Prochlorococcus marinus str. MIT 0919: one gene and its partner. The protein of the gene in region 1 binds, or shares a complex with, the protein of each later gene. Links are inferred from orthologs where the notes say so. Each region holds a gene or a part of one and is shown on either strand. Other genes may lie near its edges.

The links.
Region 2: the proteins of O5635_RS09215 (region 1) and accD are in contact, whole or in part, in a solved structure (PDB 8UXZ), measured with the Escherichia coli proteins. The link is inferred for Prochlorococcus marinus str. MIT 0919 from one-to-one orthologs.

What each region holds. Positions count from the first base shown.
Region 1 is NZ_CP114779.1:1,689,189-1,692,336, reverse strand. What follows is about bases 73-2,887. They hold O5635_RS09215 (acetyl-CoA carboxylase carboxyltransferase subunit alpha), read right to left. Parts: upstream 2,068-2,887; coding sequence 1,078-2,067; downstream 73-1,077. Other genes in these bases: O5635_RS09210 (long-chain acyl-[acyl-carrier-protein] reductase), read right to left, coding at 2,091-2,887; O5635_RS09220 (SDR family oxidoreductase), read right to left, coding at 342-1,049; O5635_RS09225 (phosphoribosylanthranilate isomerase), read left to right, coding at 73-253. Outside these bases: more of O5635_RS09225, read left to right, coding at 1-72; more of O5635_RS09210, read right to left, coding at 2,888-3,134. UniProt on the Escherichia coli protein: Component of the acetyl coenzyme A carboxylase (ACC) complex. First, biotin carboxylase catalyzes the carboxylation of biotin on its carrier protein (BCCP) and then the CO(2) group is transferred by the carboxyltransferase to acetyl-CoA to form malonyl-CoA.
Region 2 is NZ_CP114779.1:351,543-354,692, forward strand. Bases 206-3,022 are described here. They hold accD (acetyl-CoA carboxylase, carboxyltransferase subunit beta), read left to right. Parts: upstream 206-1,090; coding sequence 1,091-1,954; downstream 1,955-3,022. Other genes in these bases: O5635_RS02105 (phosphoribulokinase), read left to right, coding at 206-991; O5635_RS02115 (hypothetical protein), read left to right, coding at 1,993-2,361; O5635_RS02120 (Gfo/Idh/MocA family protein), read left to right, coding at 2,369-3,022. Also shown: leuB (3-isopropylmalate dehydrogenase), read left to right, coding at 1-5; more of O5635_RS02105, read left to right, coding at 86-205; more of O5635_RS02120, read left to right, coding at 3,023-3,150.

The DNA of each region.
Region 1 (3,148 bases):
TGCAATACTTTTTGATACATGGAGTGCTAAAGAGCTAGGAGGAACTGGGAAAAGACTTCCTCTTGAATGGTTTAGTGATGTCAACTTTCAGAAACCTTGGTGGTTAGCAGGAGGAGTTTCTGCAGAATGGGTCCCAGAGATTCTTGCAAAAGCCAATCCATATGGAATCGACGCATCTAGTAAAATAGAAAAATCACCAGGAATAAAAGATATTGAGCAAGTTGAGCTTCTAATAAAATCAATCAAGAATTAGAACGATCCGGGATCTTTAGCCACTTGACAATAAAAACCAAATATTCTTTAAAAATCACAAAAGTTAAAATAGGAAACTTTAGAAAAAGCTAAAAAGCTCCAGAAGCTGGCATTAAAGTCATGTCTTCTATTACCTGCTTTGATGGTTGTTGAGCTAAATGAAAAAGTTCAGCAGCAACTTGATCTACCCCAATCATCAACTCCCGATTAAAATCAGCCTTAACGTCATCTGAATCCCATAGACTCGAATTAACAGATCCCAAGGTAAGAGTGCAAGCTCTAATAGAATTGATTTTTTCCTCTTCAGAGAGGCATTTAGTAAAGCTAACTAATGCCGCTTTGCTAATGCAATAGGCACCCCACTGTGGAAATGCATTTCTAGAAGCATGACTGCTTACATTAATAATGAGACCTCCATTAGCTCGCATTAAAGGAACAACTGCTGAACAAACTTGGAAAACACTGGTCAGATTGACTTGCATCAAACAATTCCACTGCTCAAGTGGCATTGAAATCAATTCACCTGTCCAAGCAATGCCAGCATTGTTTATTAATACAGATGGGCAGAGGCCATTCTTCAATAAGCCTGATATACCTGGAGCGATTTGATCAGGTTGCGACAAATCCAACGCCTTAAAAAAAACCTTGGAACCTGAACAAGAAAGTTCTTCGGATAAAGTTTTTAATTTCTTTTCGTTGCGGGCTACTAAAAGAAGATCCCAGCCTGATTTTGCAAATAATTTTGCTGTAGCTTCTCCAATGCCTTTGGATGCACCTGTAATTAGTACTGTTGGCAAATCAATTTTTAAAATTAATAGTATAAATCTAATTAATTACCTCTTCATTCGAAGTGCTTGGCTCTAAAAATCTACCCATTTGTCTAAATTTCTCATAACGTTTTTCTCTTAATTGTTTCGCAGTAAGAGCATCAAGATCTCTCAGATTACGAGCTAATGCTTCTTTTAGCGCTTCGCCTGCCTGTAAAGGTGCCCAATTATTCCCCCCAGAAGGCTCTTTAATAACTTCATCAACTATTCCCAAAGCCATTAAATCGTCACCTGTAATCTTCAATGCCAATGCTGCTTCAGGTGCTTTGGCTGCGTCCCTCCAAAGTATCGAAGCACATGCTTCAGGGCTTGCCACTGTATAAACACTATGTTCAAACATCAATAATTTATCTGCGACACCAATACCTAATGCACCCCCTGATCCACCTTCACCAATAACTGTTGCTATAACAGGAACCCTTAATCGAAACATTTCCCGAAGGTTGACCGCTATAGCCTCTCCTTGCCCTTGCTCCTCTGCTAGTAGGCCTGCATAAGCACCTGGAGTGTCAATGAAAGAGATAATTGGCAGATTAAAACGATCTGCATGATCCATTAACCGTAGAGCTTTTCTATAGCCCGATGGTTTTGCCATGCCAAAATTTCTTGCCACATTCTCTTTAGTGTCTCTACCTTTTTGCTGACCAATGACAAGAACCGCTCTTTCATCTATACGCGCAATACCACCTATCAAAGCCTTGTCATCACTGGAGTTCCTATCTCCATGCAACTCTATCCAGTCATCACAAAACATTTGAATATAATCAAGCGTGCTAGGTCTTTGAGGATGTCTGGCAACTTGTATTTTCTGTGCTGGCGTCAAAGCTTTAAATATTTCATCTCTTCTTCTTGCAGCCAGAGTTTCTAGTTGAAGTAATTGTTGGCTCACATCAACTTCTGAATCTCTGGCAAGTTCTCTAATTTGGTCTATTTGCTTTTCGAGCTCAACAAGTGGTTTCTCAAATTCCAAAAGGTAACGACGCGCCATGAAAACAAATGCAAATTGCAGGATCAAGCAATGGCTGCCTGAAGACTGGCCTCATTTAGGCCTAACACAGAAAAACCATGCCTAACTGAGGCTTCTCCGATAAAGTCCATTTTTTGAAGGGTGATGTTATTCCTTCCCCAGCTGAAATTGGTATGACATTCTTCAAACTCTAAAAGCATTGCTTCTGCGAAACAAGCGAACATTTGCCTTTGAGGCTTATCCATTGCAGCAAGCTCCATCATATTCCAGCCGATATCTGTAAAGAATTCGACTATCCCCCCTTTTAAGACATGAATGCCTGACCCATTGAACTTGGAATCTAGATTCTTAGGATATCCACCATCAATCATCAAACAAGGATTCTTTAATGTAGATCTATCGATTTCCAAAGTCTTTGGCAAACTAGCAACCCAAATAATTGCATCAGCCTGAGGTAAAGCTTCTTCCAGGTTAAGTATTTGGCCTCCACCAAGATCCTTTTGAAGATCTTGTAAAGGCTTCTGTTGCCTAGCAACTAATAAAAGCTCTGCAACCCCTGTTCTTTCAGACAACCATCTGCAAACTGCACTACCAATGTCTCCAGTTGCCCCCACTACAGCGACACGAGCCTTTCTCAGATCAATTCCTATAAGGGGTGCATTGATTTCCAACTGCCTGCAAATAACCCAAGCAGTATGAGTGTTGCCAGTAGTAAAACTTTCCCATTCAAGAGTGGTATTTCTTACTTGTTTGTTCTGCAGAAGATTAAAATTTTCAAAAATTATTGATGTAAAACCCCCTAAGGCGGTGATATTGATGCCTTTCTTTTGAGCAAGTTCCATAGCATTTAAGACCTTTCTTCTTGCAGTTTTAAAACGACCTAGCATCTCTGGAACAAAACAAGAATCTATATAAGCTCCTTCAATACGCTTACCTATAGCACTTACAACATTTACATGCTCCACAAGTTGAGGAGGGGCACTACACCAAACATCAAGGTCTCCCTTGGCAATATGTTCATATCCCAAGCCTTTTGCCTTTTCTTTGGCATCATCAAAACTTGTTGAATGTCCGATTAGTCCAAACATTATTTAGATCAAAA
Region 2 (3,150 bases), 1.3 Mb from region 1 along the record:
AATAACAAGATCCAAAAGTGTCTGTCAAAAATAATCACATGGTCATATGACCTGCGAAAATCTTTAAGTAATCTTTTAGTTCTAGATGTCGAAGCTTCATCCGGTAGTAGCTGTAACTGGTTCTTCAGGAGCTGGAACAAGCACAGTAAAGAGAGCTTTTGAGCATATTTTTGCTCGGGAAGAAATAATTCCAGCAGTAGTTGAAGGAGATAGTTATCACAGATTCGAAAGGGCACCTATGAAGCAAGCGATGTCTGATGCTCTTGCAAAAGGAGAAAACTTTTCTCACTTCGGACCTGAAGCAAATTTATTCGACAAATTAGAAGAATTGTTCAAAGAATATGGACAAACAGGAGGTGGTCAAAAGCGTTATTACCTCCACAGTCAAGAAGAAGCAGAAGAACATAATAGTCGTTTAGGTACAAACCTAAGTCCTGGGCAATTCACTCCTTGGGAAGATATTCCTAAAGGTACTGATGTTCTTTTTTATGAAGGTCTTCATGGCGGTGTCTCTGGAGAAGGGTATGACGTCGCATCCCTTGCTGATCTCCTCGTTGGCGTTGTACCAATAACAAATCTTGAATGGATTCAAAAAATACATAGAGATAATGCTGAGAGAGGGTATTCGGCAGAAACAATTGTTGAAACAATCCTTAGAAGGATGCCTGACTATATCAATCATATTTGCCCACAATTCAGCAAAACAGACATTAACTTTCAACGAGTACCTACAATTGATACATCAAACCCATTTATTTGCAGAAATATTCCTACTCCAGATGAAAGCTTCGTAATAATTCATTTTAGGAAAGGAGCAAGAGAAAAGTGGGGAATAGACTTTCAATATTTACTTGGTATGATTAATGATTCTTTCATGTCAAGTCCAACTAGTATCGTTGTTAATGGTGGGAAAATGGGATTCGCAATGGAACTAATTTTGACACCTATAATCCACAAAATGATTGAAGAAAAAGGTAAATTGAATAGATAAATGCGTGTAATTTTGTGTTCAATGTAATTATCATCAAGTAATCAAAATCGCTATAAGATAGGATAGTAATGCTAAACAATTAGAAGAAACATTTTTCCTGTGTCTTTATTTGATTGGTTTGCAGCAAGAAGAAAAGATCAGTTTGTTGGCAAAGTCACCCAAGAGACTGATGAAGGTGATGGTCTATGGGGCAAATGCCCGGAATGCAGCCAAGTGGTTTATAGAAAAGACCTACTTGAAAATGCCAACGTATGCAGCAACTGTGGTCACCACAACAGGATAAATAGTGATGAGAGGATAGATTTAATTGCCGATAAAGATAGTTTTATTACACTCGACAGAAATTTAACTCCTACAGATCCTCTTGGATTTAAAGATCGCAGAGCATACGCAGATCGTCTAAGAGAAAGTCAAGCAAATACTGGAATGAAAGATGGAGTGATAACTGGGTTATGCAAGGTTGAAGGAATAGCACTTGCACTAGCAGTTATGGATTTTAGATTTATGGGCGGATCAATGGGGTCAGTAGTCGGAGAAAAAATAACTCGCCTTATAGAAAAATCAACAGATAAAAAGCTACCTCTTCTTATTGTTTGTGCTTCAGGAGGAGCCAGGATGCAAGAAGGCATGCTTAGCCTTATGCAAATGGCAAAAATTTCAGGAGCGCTTGAAAGACATCGAGAGGCAAGCCTCTTGTATATGCCTTTGCTCACTCATCCAACAACAGGTGGGGTAACGGCTAGCTTCGCTATGCTTGGAGACTTAATACTTGCCGAACCAAAAGCGCTGATAGGTTTTGCAGGAAGAAGGGTTATAGAACAAACACTACGGGAAAAACTGCCCGACAATTTTCAAACTGCTGAATATTTGTTAGAACATGGTTTCGTAGATAAAATAATACCCCGAACAAAACTTAAAAAGACTCTGAGTAAGATTCTAAAATTACATGGTTGTACTATTTAACAAAATCCACATTTAGTACATTTAAACATCTAGTTATTATGATCAATCACATTGTTTTAATGGTCCTAGTATTGGTCTTATTTTTTCCCTTAAATGAAGTCTATGGAACACCTATCAAGTGGACAGAAGTAGCTAATAATTACAATGGAAAGCAATATTGGGATATCAGAAGTCTTGAAATATTAGATGAAAGTGAAATCATAATTGTTAGTAAATTTGTTCCTGTTAATCAAAGTTATACTGAAGAAATAATTTATAGAATGGATATAGATTGTAACGGGAAGCGATATCGAGATATAGAGGTTAATGGAATAACAAGTGAAAATAATAGTAAATGGTCATTACCAGATGGGGATATATTAATCAAGCGCGTAATTGATGATTCTTGCAAAAAAGCATTTACCTAGTTTAATCATGGATTCTGCTAAGAAAATACCTGTTGCCATAGCAGGAATGGGATTTGGGCAAAAAGTACATTTAAAAGCCTTATTGGACAGCAATGAAATGGAACCAGTTGCCATCTGGCACCCTAATAAACATAAGTTCAAAGAATGGGGCGAAAAGCATGAAATAAAATTCTACGACAATTGGGATTCAATATTAAAGGATCAAAATATTGAAGGAATAATAATAGCAACACCACCAGAACCAAGATTCCTGCTAGCAAAGGAAGCGCTTAGTTATGGAAAACATTTACTACTTGAAAAGCCAGTTGCCTTGAGATCAGCTCAAATTATAGAGTTGCAGAAAATAGCTCTTAAAAAACAACTTTCAGTAGCTGTTGATTTTGAATATAGAGTAGTGCCTCATTTTCTACATGCTAAGAAAATATTAGATAGTGGCGCAATTGGCAATCCCTGGTTAATAAAGTTAGAATGGATAATGAGTAGCAGGGCGGACTATAGTAGGCCTTGGAATTGGTATTCTGATTCGGATAAAGGTGGAGGCGTAATAGGAGCTCTTGGAACACATGCAATTGACATATTACATTGGCTAATAGGCCCAACTAAAAATGTTTCAGCACTGAATTCCACCTCAATCACTAATAGAAAGTCCTTATCTAATGGAATTTTAAAAAACGTAACTAGTGAAGATATTTGCTTGTCGTATGTAGAACTTGAAAATATGTACTCGACTGAACTCATACCATGTCAAATAAGTCTTTCGTCAACATCATTAAATGGAAGAGGGTTCTG